Regions from separate parts of the Azonexus sp. MM2026_4 genome, predicted to be linked through region 1. Evidence: predicted binding sites of a transcription regulator. Region 1 holds the regulator's gene; each other region holds the start of a gene.

Region 1 (5,657 bases):
GGGGCAGACCGAACAGGCCATAGACGCCGAAGCCGAGCACCAGCAGCCCGGAAGTCCAGCGCACCGCCGGCCGGCGCACGAATTCGTTGAGCCGCGCCAGCAGGATGCCGGCGAGCAGCAGATTGGGCAGGGTGCCGGCGCCGAAAGCCAGCATCAGCAGGGCGCCGCGCTGCGCCGAACCGGCCGAGAGCGCGCTGGCCAGCGCGCTGTAGACCAGACCGCAGGGCAGCCAGCCCCACAGCATGCCAAGCGGAAAGGCCTGAGCGACCCGCGTCGCCGGCAGGAAACGCCGGGTCAGCGGCTGCAGCCGCCGCCACAGCGACTGGCCGAGCCGTTCGGTGAAGGCCAGCGCGCGGGTGACGCCGATCAGATAGAGGCCGAGCGCGACCAGCATCAGGTTGGCGAACAAGTAGAGGATCAGCCGCGCCGGCACCTGTCCTTCGAGCCCCAGCCCGGCGGCGCCGAGCGCCCCGGCAATTGCCCCGGCAATGGCATAGGAGAGGATGCGGCCGCCGTTGTAGGCAAGGTGCATCGACCAGCGGGCCGGGCTGCCCATCGCCAGTGCGCCGACGATGCCGCCGCACATGCCGACGCAGTGCGCACCACCGAGCAGACCAACGAGAAACAGTGCCAGGAAGCCGGAATCAGGCATGGGGCAAGGCTTGCGACAGGAAAGACCGCAGTGTAACCCGCCCCGGCCCTTCCTGGCACGCCGCTCAGATCACCTTGGAGTAACGCGTCCGCTGACGGTCGGCGCGCAGGTAGCGGTCGAAGGCCATGGCGATGACGCGGACCAGCATGCGCCCCGGCGGCAGCACGGTGATCCACTCGCGTTCGATCTTCAGCAGACCGCCGCGCTCCATCTCGCGCAGATCCTCGATCTCGGCCGCGAAATACTTGTGGAAGTCGATCAGGTGCGAACTCTCGATGCTCTCGATCGACAGCTCGAAATGGCACATCAGCGCCTGGATGATCGAACGCCGCAGGATATCGTCGGCGGTCAGCTCGATGCCGCGCACCACCGGCAGCATCGGCGCGTCGAGCCGGTCGTAGTACTCGTCGAGCGTCTTGACGTTCTGGTAGTAAGTGGGACCGACCTTGCTGATCGACGAGATGCCGAAGGACAGCATGTCGCAGTCGGCGTAGGTCGAATAGCCCTGGAAGTTGCGATGCAGGCGCCCCTGGCGCTGCGCCACCGCCAGTTCGTCGTCGGGCTTGGCGAAGTGGTCCATGCCGATGAAGACGTAACCGGCGTCGGTCAGCTTCTTGATCGCCAGGGCCAGGATCTGCAGCTTGGTGTCGGCGTTCGGCAGGTCGGCGTCGGCGATCCGCCGTTGCGGCTTGAACAGCCCGGGCAGGTGCGCGTAGTTGTAGATCGACAGGCGGTCCGGGTCCATCGCCAGGACGCGCTCCAGCGTCCGGTTGAAACCCATCACGCTCTGGAAAGGCAGACCGTAGATGAGGTCGATCGACACCGACTTGAAACCGTTGGCACGCGCCGCGGCGATCACGTTCGCCGTTTCTTCCTCGGTCTGCACGCGGTTGACCGCGACCTGCACGCGCTCGTCGAAATCCTGGACGCCGACGCTCATCCGGTTGAAACCGAGTTCGCCGAGCAGCGCCACGGTTGCCGTATCGACCTTGCGCGGGTCGACCTCGATCGAATACTCGCCGCCGTCGAGCAGCTTGAAGTGCCGGCGCGTCTCCGCCATCAGTTGGCGCATCTCGTCGTGCGACAGGAAAGTCGGCGTACCACCGCCCCAGTGCAGCTGGATGACCTCGTGCTCGCCCCCGCTACCCTCAAGTGCGGCGCTCTGCAGCGCCAGCTCCTTGCCCAGGTACTTCAGGTACTTGGCGCTGCGCCCGTGATCCTTGGTGATGATCTTGTTGCAGGCACAGTAATAACAGATGGTGTTGCAGAAGGGGATGTGGAAGTATAATGAGAGCGGTCGGCTGATCCCGCCGATGTTGCGCTTGCTGAGCCAGAGAGCGGCAGCCTCGGCGTCGAAAGCCTCGACGAAGCGGTCGGCAGTGGGATACGACGTGTAGCGTGGGCCGTTTACGTCGAAACGGCGAATGATCTGTGGGTCAAAGACGAGGTTTTCAGTTGCGAAATTCATTGAACATGGCGCCAAGTTTTGGCCCGATTATGTGGGGATGGATCGCATTTCCGGTTGACATGGATCAAGCCGACGCAGGTTGCCAATGCCCAGCCCGATCCCGCTGAATCAGGAGATGACGCTGACCGTCATCAAGACAGCGTGCTCCAACTGCAACCTGCGCGAACTCTGTCTGCCTTTCGGCCTAAGCCTTGAGGAACTGGAGCGGCTCGACGACCTGATTTCGACCCGGCGCCGGATCAAGCGCGGCGATCACCTGTACCGCGCCGGCGAAGCCTTCGACTCGATCTACGCGATCCGCAGCGGTTTCTTCAAGACCGACGTGCTGCTTGAGGATGGCCGCGACCAGGTCACCGGCTTCCAGATGGCCGGCGAACTGCTCGGCCTGGACGGCATCAGCACCGAACACCACACCTGCAACGCCATCGCGCTGGAAGACAGCGAGATCTGCGCGATCCCGTTCAACCGCCTGGAAAGCCTGTCGCGCGAGATCCACAACCTGCAGCATCACTTCCACAAGGTGATGAGCCGCGAGATCGTCCGCGACCACGGCGTCATGATGCTGCTCGGCACGATGCGCGCCGAAGAGCGGCTGGCCGCCTTCCTGCTCAACCTGTCGCAGCGCTTCACGGCGCGCGGCTTCTCGCACGCCGAGTTCTACCTGCGCATGACGCGCGAGGAAATCGGCAGCTACCTCGGCCTCAAGCTGGAAACCGTGTCGCGCGCCTTCTCGAAGTTCCAGGAAGAAGGCTACATCGCGGTCCAGCAGAAGCACATCCGCATCCTCAACGTCAGCGGCCTGAAGGCGCTGATGACCCACCGCTGCTGAGCCTCAACGGCTCAGCCCGAGCCAGCGGCGCGCGCTGCCCGGCGATGCCGGGCGATCCCATTCCGGCTCGTCGCCGAAGCGCTGCTGCAGGAAGTCGATGAAGGCCCGCACCTTCAGCGGCAGGTGCCGGTTCGGCAGATGCACCGCGTAGATGAAACGCTCGACCGGCACGTAACCGGGCAGCACCTCGACCAGGCGCCCGGCCTGCAACTCGCTGCCGACGATGAAGGTCGGCAGCAGCGCCAGCCCCAGCCCGCCCAGCACCGCCTGCGATAGCGCCTCGTCGTCGTTGATGCGCAGGCTGCCCGCCACCGGCACCGAGATGTCGCCGCCGGGGCCGCGCAGGTGCCAGAAGCCCTGCGTCGTTAAGTAGGTGTAGTCGAGGCAGTTGTGCCTGGCCAGGTCCTCCGGCTTTTCCGGCACGCCCCAGCGCGCCAGGTAGGCCGGACTGCCGCAGATCTTGCGACGGATCGGCGCCAGCCGGCGGGCGACCAGGTTGTCGCCGGGCACCGGCGCGATGCGCAGCGCCAGGTCGTAGCCCTCGTCCACCAGATTGACCAGGCGGTCGCTGATCGTCATGTCCACCGACAGTTCCGGGTACTGCAGCATGAAATCGGCCAGCGCCGGCGCCACGTGCAGCGTGCTGAAGGCGACCGGCGCACTGAAGCGCAGCTTGCCGCGCGGCTCGCGGTGCAGGCTGCCGATGGTGTTTTCGGCCTGCGCCATTTCGTCGACGATGCGGTCGCAATGCTCGAAGTAGGCCTCGCCGACCTCGGTCAGGCTGAGCCGGCGCGTACTGCGCTGCAGCAGGCGAACGCCGAGCGCCGCCTCGAGCCGCGCCACCGACTTGCTGACGCGCGACTTGGAAATTCCCAGGCGCAATGCCGCCCCGGAAAAACTGCGCGCCTTGACCACCTGGGCGAACAGCAGCATGTCGTTGATGTCGTGCACGCGCACTCCAATTGTTATTAAAAAGGAAACAGTCTTGTGCAAAGTCGCCGGCTTATCAAGCCTTGGACTTCCTTCTACCATCCGCAATCCCACGACACAAAAAACCGATCAACAAAAATCACCAGAAAATTCAGATAAATGCAGCAGAACAACCTGATCATCAGGGAGAGCGATTTCGTTCGCCTGATGGCAATCCAGCCGCCCGACGATCTGCGCGACGAGCTTGAGCGCGCCATTGTTATCCCCGACGAATCAATACCAGCCGACATCGTCACGATGGGGTCGCGCGTCCGCTATACCGAACAGGAAACCGGCAACAGCCGCCAGGTCGAGATCGTCTATCCCGACGAGGCCGACCCGGCGGCCAGCAAGGTCTCCGTTTTCGCCCCGGTCGGCGCCGCGCTGATCGGCCTCGGCGTCGGCCATGAAATCGACTGGGACTTTCCCGGCGGCAACAGCCGCCGGCTGACCGTGGTCGAAGTCATCCAGCCGGCCTCGACCGCAGCACACTGATCAACAAGAACAAAGGGAGCCCGCCGCGTGCGCTACAAGTCATTCGCAGAATTCAACCAGGATGTTGCCGCACGAAACCCCGGGCAACCGGAGTTCCACCAGGCCGTCGCCGAGGTCATCGAAAGCCTCTGGCCGTTCATCCAGGACCATCCCCGCTACGCCGAGCACGGCCTGCTCGACCGCCTGGTCGAGCCGGAGCGGGTACTCACCTTCCGCGTCTCCTGGGTGGACGATCACGGCGAGGTGCGCGTCAATCGCGGCTACCGCATCCAGCACTCGTCGGCGATCGGCCCCTACAAGGGCGGCATCCGCTTCCACCCCTCGGTCAACCTGTCGATCCTCAAGTTCCTCGCCTTCGAGCAGACTTTCAAGAACGCGCTGACCACGCTGCCGATGGGCGGCGGCAAGGGGGGTTCCGATTTCGATCCGAAAGGCCGCAGCCCGGGTGAGGTGATGCGCTTCTGCCAGGCTTTCGTCAGCGAGCTGTTCCGCCACATCGGCAGCGACACCGACGTGCCGGCCGGCGACATCGGCGTCGGCGGCCGCGAGGTCGGCTTCATGGCGGGCATGATGAAGAAACTGTCGAACCGCGCCGACTGCGTGTTCACCGGCAAGGGCCTGAGCTTCGGCGGTTCGCTGATCCGTCCGGAGGCGACCGGCTACGGCACCGTCTATTTCGCCGAGGAAATGCTCAAGCAGCGCGGCCGCAGTTTCGACGGGCTGCGCGTCAGTGTCTCCGGCGCCGGCAACGTCGCCCAGTACGCGGTCGAGAAGGCGATGGCGCTCGGCGCCCGCGTCGTCACCGTCTCCGATTCAAGCGGCACGGTGGTCGACGAGGACGGTTTCAGCGGCGAAAAACTCGCCGAACTGATGGACGTAAAGAACCACCGCTACGGCCGCGTCAGCGACTACGCGGCACGCGTCGGCGCCAGCTTCCTGCCTGGCGAAAAGCCGTGGCGGGTGCCGGTTGACGTCGCCCTGCCCTGCGCGACGCAGAACGAACTCGACGCCGACGATGCCCGTACCCTGCTCGCCAACGGCGCGATCTGCGTCGCCGAAGGCGCCAACATGCCGTTGACCGCCGCAGCGGTGAAGCTGTTCGAAGCGAGCGACGTGCTCTACGCCCCGGGCAAGGCGAGCAACGCCGGCGGCGTCGCCACCTCGGGCCTGGAAATGAGCCAGAACGCGATGCGCCTCTCCTGGCCGCGCGAGGAAGTCGACGCCCGGCTGCACCGGATCATGGT
Region 2 (5,657 bases), 450 kb from region 1:
TGGGCGCCAAGATAATCGATGCTCTCGCCGACTGCCGGCATCTCCGGCAGCTTTTCCACGGCAACGCTCCGGTAACTCGCGAAGGACTGTCCGGCATCGTCGTAGACCACGGCCGCCTGCACCTGAGGCGCATGCTCGAGTGAGCGCAGCAGCAATGCGGCGTCGTCAACGTTGCGAAATACCAGGCTGGCGCTGAGATTCTCGGCCAGAACCGCAGCCTGGCCGCGCTGCGCGTGCAGCAAGGCGGAAAGTCCGAGAACGAAATTGCTGGCAACGACAATCAGCGCGAACAAACCGAGCACAATCGCCAAGATGCGCCGATTGATCCCGGCCAGTCGCTGGGCAAGGGGCATTGCCGGGCGCACTTCCATGCTCATTGCAGTACCTCGCTGGCCAGACGCAGCAATTTGGAGCTCAGGGTCAGGGAACGACTGCGCGCCTCGCCGAGGTTGGCCCGGAACACCAGCTTGCCCTGCACCATTTCCATGTTGAGGATGGCGCCACGGGGAATGCTCCCCGCCGATTCGACCACCGTCAGCACCGGCCGCTTGCCCAGATGCTCGGCAACGCGCGCCAGATTGCCGATGGCCGCCTGGCCGACGAATACCACCTGACAAGCATCGAGGGCCTCGACGCTGCTGACGCGCAGAATCGCCAGGCTGCTGCTGCCGACCATGCGCCCTTGCAGGGAATCGATGTCCCGACCGAAAGGATCGGGGCCGTAAATGCACAGGTTGAGCACGCGGGAAACGGGTTCTGGCCAGGTTGTGAAAGCAATGAAGTTGTACAGCACGCCGGCCTTGAGCTGATACTCGGTAAAACCCTGGCCGAGCGCGAACGGCGCCGGCAGGCAGAGAGTCAAGGCAAGAAGGGCGTGGATCAACCGAGGCATCAGAAGCGGAAATCCATCTTGAGCAGAATGCTGCGTCCGTCCTGGACAAAGGCGTCCTGCCAGTTGCTGTCGGCAGCGGGATGGCGGTAACGGCGGTCGAACAGGTTGCGCACCGCGAGCGACAGGTCGACGCCGCGGATCCAGCCCTCGGCGCCGAGATTCAGATGCGAGAGGCTGTAACCGCCCAAGCTCGTGCCGTCGAGCGTGCGCCGCGAGCTTTCGACGCGGTACTCGTAACCCAGCCGCAGACCATGCCAGGGCAAGGGATAGACGACATTGAGCCGGCCCAGCCAGCGCGGCGAATTCTCCAGCGCCCCCCCGTCCTCGTAAGCAACGTGCTGGTAGGAAATGCTGCCGCGCAGACGAATCCCGGAAGACCAGTGGCGGGCCATCGACACTTCGACGCCGCGTGCTTCGATCGGTTCGCCGGAACGGTATTGCGTCAGGCCACTGAGCGGATCGCTGGTCAGCGCGATGATGTCGCGCAGACGCCAGCGGTAGAGCGAGGTGCGCAGGCTGGTGCCGCTGGCCAGCCGATGATCGGCAACCAGTTCGTAAGTATCGACGGTTTCGCCGCCCAGCCCGGGATTGGCGATCTGGGCGACGGCATCGTCGTAATCGCGCTCGTAGGCGTTCGGCGCGCGATGGGCCCGCCCGTACAGCAGTTTCAGCGTGCTCGCCGGCGAAGCCTGCCAGATCAGGCCGAGACGCGGGCTGATCTGGTTGCCGGCAGCGTCGTTGCGGTCGGCGCGCAGGCCGAGGATCGACGTCCAGCGCTCGGCGAACTGCCATTCGTCCTGGAAATAGACACCGCGGCGCAAGCCGCTGCCACGGATCAGCGTATCGACCCCCACCGTTCCCGGGTCGTCGTTGCTCTGCACGATCCGCCGGTTGTTCTGCCACTCGGCGCCCAGCATCAGCTTGTGGCCGGCGACGCCGGTGTGAAGCAGGCGCAGTTCGCCGCCGTACCAGTCGCTTTCGCCGCGGGACAGGTTGGGCACGCCACCATAGATGAAAATCCCGTCATAGCGCTGACGCCCCTGGAACAGGCGCCCCAGGACCTCCAGGCGGTCATCCAGATAGCTCTGCCGGTACTGCAACTGCAGCAGGCTGTAGAGGTCGCGCTGGTACTGCCCGTTCGCCATCGCGTCGCCAAAGAAGGAAGCCGTCGGATCGGCCTTGCGCCGCTTGCCGCTGGCAAACTCGGCCGACCAAGGACCGCGGGCGAGACGGGCAAAGATCTCGCGGTCGCGCTCGCCATCCTGGCCGGCAACCCTGCCGGCCAGATCGCTGCCTCCCGGGCCGGCGCCGGGATAATCCATGCCCAGGGTCTGTCCATCAGCCCGCAGGCCGGAGAGCGAGACCATGGCGTCGATGCCGTTGTCCAGGCGGCGCCCCCAGCTGACCCGGGCCTCGCGCTGCCCGCCCCGCTTCCCCCAGGCCAGCGAGGCTTCGCCACCATCGAGGCTGGCACCGTCCCGGGTAATGATGTTGACCACGCCGAACATCGCATTCTGGCCGTACACAGCGCCGCCAGGACCGCTGATGAACTCGATGCGCTCGATCAGGTCGATGTCGATCGGCAAGTCGCGGCCAACCGTTCCGCCATCGTAGAGGGTGTCATTGACGCGGTTGCCATTGACTGCGACAAGGACCCGCGTCAGGTAGTCGCCGGGCAGGCCGATGCCACGCGTGCCGATGGTGCTGTATTGCCGGTCATAGGAGAGATAGATGCCGGGCAGGCTGGCCAGCGCCTCGTCTATCGTCCGCCAGCCGAAAGCCTTGATCTCGTCGCGCGTGATGACGCTGGCGGCGGCCGCGACCTCGCTGCCCTTCTGCGGATATTTTGCCGCGCCGACGATCGTCACCTCGAGCAGATCCTCAAGGCTCAAGGCCGTCGCGTCGGCCTGCTGCCCGGCTGCCGGTGTCGCCGCGGCAACAGCAAAAAACAGTGCCGGCAAGCGTGCACCGAACCTGAGCCACCGCATTTCCGCTCCTTTTTATAGTTTTAGTACCGCTATTGTATTGCTTGGGCGGCTGAAAACCAGTCGCCCCGGCAGGCCCCGATTGATTTGGCCGCCAGCCAGCCTGATTTCGCGGCCAGTCTGCGCGAGCTGGCCGCGGCAATTGTTTTTCCGTAAACGACGGGCAAACGGCCCGCCGCTTGCCCGGAGAATACCGATCAACTCATGCATAACAGATTTAATTAATCATAACTACATGATTTTTAAAATAAATCGCCTTGTGTTGACTTAAATCATATGCAAAAGAAAGCACCCACCGAGAATAGCCCGGATCGTCCAAACGATCGTTTGACGCAGTGCAACAAAACCAAACCAATTCGAGGGAGCGCGTATGCAACAGCAAATCACTGAAACCAAGATCGTCATGTCCGACCCCACTGCGCTGGGGGTATTCGGTTTGTCGATGGTCACCTTCGTCGCCGCATCGGCCAAGATGGGCTGGACCAGCGGCGTCGCCTACCTGATTCCGTGGGCGCTCTTCCTCGGCTCGATCGCTCAGATCTGGGCGTCGATGGTCGACTTCAAGAAGAACAACTATTTCGGCGCCATCGTCCTCGGCGCCTACGGCCTGTTCTGGATCGCCGTCGCCATGCACTGGGCGATCAGCCTCGGCTGGCTGGGCGACGTCGGCGCCAATGCCGACCCGAAACAACTCGCTTTCGCCTGCATCGGCTATTTCATCTTCTCGCTCTTCATCATGGTCGCCGCCTTCGAAGCCAACAAGGTGTTCGCCGTCATCCTGGTGCTGATCAACGTCCTGCTGCCGTCGCTGGCGCTGTCCATCCTCGGCGTGAACAAGGAACTGTTCGGGGCGCTTGCCGCCTGGTCGGAACTGGGCATTTCGCTGCTCGGCTTCTACGCCGCCGGCGCCGTCTTCCTGAACAACTTCTTCGGCCGCACCCTGCTGCCGCTCGGCAAGCCGCTGGGCCTGATCAGCAAGGGCGCGGCGCCGGTCGTCACCCCGCTGCCGACCAAGGCTGCCGCCTGAGACGCCACAACGGCAAAAAGCAAACGGGCCGCATCTGCGGCCCGTTTTTCATTCGACTTCCTCGACCCGCAGCCAGATCGCGCGCTGCTCGCGCGTCTGCCCGGTACCGACACTGAAAGAACCGTCGCGCTGACTGCCGGCTTGCTGGCCGGTACCGCCCAGTTCGATCCATTCGCCGAGACGGCCGCTGACCGTGGTGCTCAGGCGTTGCGTGGCGATGCTGCCGGGACGGCGGCCATCAAGCTGTTCGGCCTGCTGCGAGATTTCCAGCGTGACGCGGTCGCCGGCCAGCCGCGGCGTCGCGTAGAAACCGCTGCCGATGTCACGATAGACGACACCTTCGTTGATCACCGCGGCGCCCGGACCGACCGCCACCATGCGCATCGGTACCGGCAGCGAACGGCCGACCTGGATGAAGGCCCGCCCGCCCTCGACCGTCTGCACCCGTTGCGCAGCCTTTTCCTCACGCTGGCTCTGCGTGTCCCAGACCCGGCCTTCGACCTCGACCCGGCTATTGCTGCCGAGCACCACCTGGCCGATGGCTTCCGCCTCGCGCTGGGCGTTCATCCGCTTGCGGTCGTGAGCGACCTGGATGATCAGCCGGCGCGCCGGCTTGTCGATCGCCGCCAGCGCCCGCTTGATGTCCTCCCGGTTGCGCGGCGAGGCGCGCAGGAACAACTGGTTGTTCAAGCCGCTCAGGGTACCGCCGCGCTCGACCAGCGGCAGCAGCACGGGCAGGACTTCGTCGGCCGTCTTGCTCCTGAGTTCGATGACTTCCAGTTGCGCCGCGGCGATCCCGGCCCACAAGGTGACGAACACGGCGAGTAGGAACTTCAGGGCGGGTCTCATGGCGCTCTCCTCAAGGGGCGACAATATGCGGTTCGGCGAGATAGGCGCGGGAATTCATCTCGGTCAGGCGGCTCACTGTACGCTTGAACTCGCTGGCCTGGGTGCCCTCGGTATAAAGCGCATCGGCGGCGCAATCGGCGGTGGCGATCAGCTTGACCTTGTTGTCGTAGAAGACGTCCACCAGCCAGGTGAAGCGGCGGGCTTCCGAAGCCTGGTGCACGGTCATCCGCGGGATGTGCGATAGCAGCACGGTATGGTAACCGCGCGAAATTTCCAGGTAGTCGTTCTGCGAGCGCGGACCGCCGCACAGGGTGCGGAAATCGAACCAGATGACGCCGTTGCCGCGGCGCAGGGTGGCGATCTGCCGGTCGAGCACCTCGATTTCCCCGCCCTCCTCGCCATCCTCGCCAGCGACCATGCGGAAATAGTCGAGCATCTTGCGCTCGGCCGCGGCGTCGGCCGGATGGTGGTAAATCTCGACCTGCTCCAGCGCGCGCAGACGGTAATCGACGCCGGCATCGACCTCGAACACGTCGAGATGCTTCTTGAGCAGGGCGATCGCCGGCAGGAAACTCTCCCGGTGCAGGCCGTTGGGGTAAAGCATGTCCGGCGGGTAATTCGAGGTCATGACCAGGATAACACCATGGCTGAACAAGCCTTCGAGCAGGCGGCCGAGGATCATCGCGTCGGCGATGTCGGAGACGTGGAATTCGTCGAAACAGAGCAGCCGGACGTCCTGGGCGATCGCCGCAGCCAGCTTCAGCATCGGGTCCGGCTCGCCCTTGTACTTGTCGAGATCGCGATGGATCTGCTGCATGAAGGAATGGAAATGCAGCCGCTTCTTGCGCCGGTAAGGCACCGCAGCGTAAAAACAGTCCATCAGGAAGCTCTTGCCGCGCCCGAC
Region 3 (5,657 bases), 580 kb from region 1:
GTTCGTCAGCCGCTTGCGTTGGTCGAGCAACTGGCGGGCTTTGACATCAAGGTGAATGTCACTGGTGGTGGTGAGTCGGGGCAGGCGGGTGCGGTTCGCCACGGTATCACGCGGGCTCTCATCGAATTTGATGCTGCTTTGAAGCCGGCGCTTTCGAAGGCGGGATTCGTTACCCGTGATGCTCGCGAGGTTGAGCGGAAGAAGGTTGGTTTCCACAAGGCCCGTCGGCGCAAGCAGTTCTCCAAGCGCTAAGTTTTCCGAAAAGCCGCCTCCGGGCGGCTTTTTTCTTGTGGTGCGCCCGCGGTAAGTGCACTCTTGTGGGAGTAATTTCTATCGTAAGTTGATCGCGACCTGCAAGCCGGGTGTGCTTGCATGAGAGCCGCGGTGCGTGGGCGGGAGCGGTGCGGAGGGTTCTGTCGAGCTGGATGATGGGGTGAGGATGGTCTGCTGTGACTGTCTCGCAATTCGATACGAACCCCGCTTTGTCGCCGGCTGCTGGGCGGAGTGGGATAATTTGCCTTATAGTCAAGGGTGTTGATTTCTGTGAGCGATTGATGCCAACCCCTGCTGTCAGTTTGCGCATAAAGCGCTTTCGAAGTCGTTTTGGTATTGCTGCCCCGCGCGTTGTGGTGCGTAGCGCTCTGCCCGCCTACTGGTTGGTTGTTGGGGCGGCTGGTTTTCTGTTTGTTTTGTTTGTCCTGCTCTGGTTGTTTCGCATTGGCGGGCTTGGCGAAAGCGAAAAGCTTGAGGATTTGCGTGAGCGTCTGAGTGCTCAACAGGCGGAGCTTGTTGCGCTTCGGTCGCTGGCTGGGACCGGGCAGAGTGCCGTCAGCATGGAACGTGCTGCACAACAGCAGCTTGTTGCCAGGATTGCCGAACTAGAGGCAGAAAATGCCGCGCTCAAGGAGGATATGCTGATATTTGAGCGTCTTATTCCTGTGGTGGGCCAGGATTCTGTGGCTCGCATCGAGAGTTTGCGCGTCGCGCCTGTCGCGGGGACGCAATATCGATATCGCTTGCTTTTTGCATATCAGTCTGCTCAGCGTGAGGCGGTCTTCCTGGGGCGGTATGAAGTTGCCGTGAGTTACAGGGGGGCGTCAGGGGGGCTGGGGCGCCTTCCCTTGGCTGGCGGGGTGGAGATTCGCCACTTTCTCCGGCGTGAAGGAGTCTTCGACTTGCCTGAGGGGGCTGCTCTGCTCTCGGTCGAGGCCCGCTTGCTGCAAAATGGTAAAGTTGTGGCGGAACAGACAATAGGCTTTTGATTGGCGGATTGTTTCGCGGTTGAAAATTTGCCGGAGGAATGGAATGTTTGGGAAGAAGGCACCAGGTGGATCTCAGGCAAGAATTGATAGTTTGATTGGGGCTGGAACCTGCATAGAGGGTAAGGTCCGGTTTGGTGGTGGGTTGCGTATCGATGGTGAGGTGCGTGGTAGTGTCGAGTCGATTTCCGGTGGGGGGGCGACTACTCTGGTTTTGAGTGATCAGGCTCGCATAGAAGGAGCTGTCGCCGTTGGGCACCTGGTGCTGAATGGGACTATTGTCGGACCTGTTTCTGTAAGCGAAACACTTGAAATGCAACCCAAGGCAAGAATCGTGGGAGATGTTTCCTATGCTGCGATTGAAATGCATCATGGGGCTGTCATCGAGGGCCGGCTCGTGCACGCTGTGGCAAAGGATGGGGAACCAATTTCCCCTGATCTGGCCTAATTGTTACTAATTTTCAAAATTTTCAGGAGTTTTCAATGAGTGATCTTGCCGAAACCCTTGCGCCGATTATCTTCACCGACAGTGCTGCCCGCAAGGTCAGGGAGCTGATTGAAGAGGAGGGTAACGCCGAACTCAAACTGCGAGTCTTTGTCACCGGTGGCGGTTGTTCGGGGTTCCAGTATGGCTTCACGTTTGACGAGGTAGCTGCTGAAGACGATACCACCATGGAAAAAAATGGTGTGCAACTGCTCATTGATCCAATGAGTTATCAGTATCTGGTCGGTGCGGAGATCGATTACACCGAAGGTCTTGAAGGGTCTCAGTTTGTCATTCGAAACCCGAACGCGACATCGACCTGCGGCTGCGGTTCCTCTTTCTCGGCTTAGTTCGTGGCAAAGCCTCAATCCGAGATGGGCCGAAGAAAATAAGCCCCCTAAGGGCTTTTTTGGTTTTGCTCTGTCGTAGGATGGGGCTTGGTTTGCTTCTAGAATTTCGGTTCGGAATAGTCGATCAGGGGTTGGTTGAAAGTCGAGCGACCTGGAGGGGGCGAGCGGTTGCGGGTGGGTTAGGGTGATGGCTGCTTGCTTAAGCAGTCGTCGGCCTGCCTGCTTGCACTCTGTTTCGCGATGGGGCGCTGCCGGCCGACAACAATCCGCTTGAGAATGCCTCCTGCCGGTTGCGCTCAGGCGCTCGTAACTCGGTTTTGACCTGTTCGGAACGGGCGGCGGGCAAGTGAGTGCCATCCAAAGCTTGCTGGCAATCGCCAGACTGAACAGCTTGGAGCCTGCAGCCTGGCTCAAGGATATCCTGGCTCGATCCGCTGATTCAGTCCGGTAGTTCCTTTGGCAGGCTGCTGCCGCATCGCTGGCTGCACGGGTTTGCTGCCCGATCGGAAATCAGGCCGGGTACGCCTCGAGGTTCGTCTCGGGGTGTCTGTACGCGAGCGCCTGGCCGTTCCTTGTTCCTTCTGTAAATTGCCTTGTCAGGCAGCGAAGGTCGTCCTCCCTTTCTCCTTTGTGCTGGGAGGGTCTTGCCCGCTTCTGCCGTAGATGATCGCTCGATTGATCTATGTCAAAACACCTCATCGCAACTAGAATACCATCCGCTTTCAAGTGCCCCCTTGGGTTCAGGGAAGGTGGGCATTCTGTTTTCCATTAACGAGAGGTGGGTTCATGTCTGGAACACAAACCACATACAATGATAAGGTCGTACGGCAATTTGCCTTCATGACCGTCATCTGGGGCATCGTCGGCATGCTGGTCGGTGTCATTATTGCTGCACAACTTGTCTGGCCGGAATTGAATATCGGCCCGTGGCTGCACTTCGGGCGCTTGCGTCCGTTGCATACCAACGCGGTAATTTTTGCGTTTGGTGGTTCGGCGCTCTTTGCAACGTCCTACTGGTGCGTTCAGCGTACCAGCCATGCCCGCCTCTGGGGCGGCCCCTTGGTCCCCTTCACCTTCTGGGGTTGGCAACTGATCATCGTTCTGGCGGCTCTTTCTTTTCCGTTGGGTATTACTACCGGTAAGGAATACGCTGAGCTCGAGTGGCCGGTCAACATCCTGATCACGTTGGTCTGGGTTGCTTACGCGCTGGTTTTCTTCGGTACGATCGCCGTACGCAAGGCTTCGCACATTTACGTGGCCAACTGGTTCTACGGCGCGTTCATTATCGCCATTGCGCTGCTGCATATCTTTAACAGCATGGAAATGCCGGTCACGCTGACCAAGTCCTACTCCATGTATGCTGGCGTTCAAGATGCTATGGTTCAGTGGTGGTACGGCCACAACGCAGTTGGCTTCTTCCTGACTGCAGGCTTCCTTGGCATGATGTACTACTTCGTTCCGAAGCAGGCCGGTCGTCCGGTGTATTCCTACCGTCTGTCGGTGGTCCACTTCTGGGCGCTTATCTTTACCTACATGTGGGCCGGTCCGCACCACCTGCACTATACCGCGTTGCCTGACTGGACTCAGTCTGTCGGCATGCTGTTCTCGCTGATCCTGCTGGCTCCGTCCTGGGGTGGGATGATCAACGGCATCATGACCCTGTCGGGTGCCTGGCACAAACTGCGTGATGACCCGATCCTGAAGTTTCTGATCACCTCGCTCTCCTTCTACGGTATGTCTACCTTCGAAGGCCCGATGATGTCGATCAAGACGGTCAACGCGCTGTCGCATTACACCGACTGGACCGTCGGCCACGTACACTCGGGGGCGTTGGGTTGGGTGGCCATGGTTTCTATCGGCGCCATTTACTACCTGTTGCCTCGTCTGTTCGGCAAGAAGGAAATGTATAGCACCGCGCTGATTACTGCTCACTTCTGGATTGCTACCATCGGTACCGTTCTCTACATTGCTTCGATGTGGATCGCCGGTGTGATGCAAGGTTTGATGTGGCGCGCAGTCAACGCAGACGGTACGCTGGCTTACAGCTTCGTCGAGTCGGTCAAGGGGTCTTACCCGTTCTGGGCGATCCGTTGGTTGGGTGGCGTTCTGTTCCTGTTGGGCATGCTGATCATGGCTTACAACATGTTCAAGACCATGGCCGGTGGCAAGGTTCAGGATGTGCCGGTGATCGCTCCGGCTGGTCATCACGCCTGATTTGGGAGAGATAACAATGTTGAAACACGAACAAATTGAAAAGAGCGTTGGCCTGCTGATCGTTTTGACCCTCTTGGTGGTCAGCGTGGGCGGTCTGCTGGAAATCGTTCCGCTCTTTTTCCAGAAGTCGACGACGACGCCGGTGGAAGGTACCAAGCCTTATGACCCTGTTCGTCTCGCTGGTCGCGATGTCTATATCCGCGAAGGTTGCTATCTTTGCCATTCGCAGATGATTCGTCCGTTCCGCGCAGAGACGGAACGTTACGGCCACTACTCGGTGGCGGGTGAGTATGTTTATGACCACCCGTTCCAGTGGGGCTCCAAGCGTACCGGTCCGGATTTGCATCGGGTTGGCGGTCGTTATTCGGATGAATGGCAACGCGCTCACCTGATGAATCCGCGCGACGTCGTGCCGGAATCCAACATGCCTGCCTTCGCTTTCCTGGCCAATACTAAGGCTAAGAGCACGGTTGGTGCTGATATCGAGAAGAAGATGCAAGTCATGCAGACGTTCGCCAACATGCGTAATCTGCCGACTTATTCCGAGGCCGATATCAAGGGTGCCAAGGCTGCGATTGGTGACATGACCGAGATGGATGTTCTGATTGCTTACCTGCAGGGTATGGGTACGGCACTGAGCACGATGAAGTAATGGCCATGGACATCAACGATCTGCGCTCCATCATCACAGTTGCCGGTTTGCTCTGCTTTCTGGCGATCGTGGGATGGGCTTACGGCAAGGGCAGTCGCAAGGGGTTCGACGAGGCTGCCAAGCTGCCGTTCGCAGAGGATGATGATGACGGTGCGGCGGGAAACGCGTCGCACCGGCGCTGAAATAAAGGAAAGCAAATGAGCGATTTCGTTAGCCAATTTTGGAACCTGTACGTCATTGTGATCGTACTGGTCAGTGTTGTGGGATGCTGGGTTTTCCTGCTCCTGCAAAGCAAAGCAACCTTCACTCCGGGTATTCCGACCGGACACGTCTGGGACGAAACCCTGGAGGAGTACAACAACCCGATGCCGAAGTGGTGGAGCTGGCTCTTTGTCATCACCGTGGTTTTTGCGCTGGTTTATCTGGCGCTGTACCCCGGGCTCGGTAACTTCAAGGGTATGCTCGGCTGGACCTCCGTCGGTCAGCACTCGGTTGAAGTGGCCAAGATGGACGCTGCAGTCAAGCCGCTGTACGACAAGTATCTGGCGATGGACGTCAAGGCCGTTGCCGGTGACAAGCAGGCCATGGAAATGGGCAAGCGCCTCTACCTGACGTACTGCATGCAGTGCCATGGTGCGGATGCTCGCGGCGCCAAGGGCTTCCCCAATCTGACCGACGGCGATTGGCAATGGGGCGGT

The links. Region 1 encodes FNR, which switches genes on or off when oxygen is low (the NO sensors DNR and NnrR bind a similar motif). Its sites were predicted from a motif close to TTGANCTAGNTCAA; they were not measured.
Region 2: a site for FNR is predicted at 3,205-3,218, ahead of AC0KWY_RS05280 (acetate uptake transporter). Genes of this name have one in related genera too.
Region 3: a site for FNR is predicted at 2,769-2,782, ahead of ccoN (cytochrome-c oxidase, cbb3-type subunit I). Genes of this name have one in related genera too.

The regions. Positions count from the first base shown of each region.
Region 1 covers NZ_CM148380.1:1,582,542-1,588,198, forward strand. The annotation lists gene AC0KWY_RS07290 (sulfite exporter TauE/SafE family protein) at 1-652, opposite strand, end outside; gene hemN (oxygen-independent coproporphyrinogen III oxidase) at 717-2,120, opposite strand; gene fnr (fumarate/nitrate reduction transcriptional regulator Fnr) at 2,206-2,949, shown strand; gene AC0KWY_RS07305 (LysR family transcriptional regulator) at 2,953-3,900, opposite strand; gene rnk (nucleoside diphosphate kinase regulator) at 4,039-4,413, shown strand; gene gdhA (NADP-specific glutamate dehydrogenase) at 4,441-5,657, shown strand, end outside.
Region 2 covers NZ_CM148380.1:1,132,966-1,138,622, forward strand. The annotation lists gene AC0KWY_RS05265 (ATP-binding protein) at 1-377, opposite strand, end outside; gene AC0KWY_RS05270 (YfiR family protein) at 374-892, opposite strand; gene AC0KWY_RS05275 (TonB-dependent receptor plug domain-containing protein) at 892-2,880, opposite strand; gene AC0KWY_RS05280 (acetate uptake transporter) at 3,248-3,904, shown strand; gene AC0KWY_RS05285 (secretin N-terminal domain-containing protein) at 3,953-4,753, opposite strand; gene zapE (cell division protein ZapE) at 4,764-5,657, opposite strand, start outside.
Region 3 covers NZ_CM148380.1:2,160,023-2,165,679, reverse strand. The annotation lists gene rpsI (30S ribosomal protein S9) at 1-252, shown strand, start outside; gene AC0KWY_RS10170 (DUF6776 family protein) at 555-1,262, shown strand; gene AC0KWY_RS10165 (bactofilin family protein) at 1,306-1,707, shown strand; gene erpA (iron-sulfur cluster insertion protein ErpA) at 1,743-2,093, shown strand; gene ccoN (cytochrome-c oxidase, cbb3-type subunit I) at 2,880-4,307, shown strand; gene ccoO (cytochrome-c oxidase, cbb3-type subunit II) at 4,324-4,959, shown strand; gene AC0KWY_RS10145 (cbb3-type cytochrome oxidase subunit 3) at 4,965-5,141, shown strand; gene ccoP (cytochrome-c oxidase, cbb3-type subunit III) at 5,157-5,657, shown strand, end outside.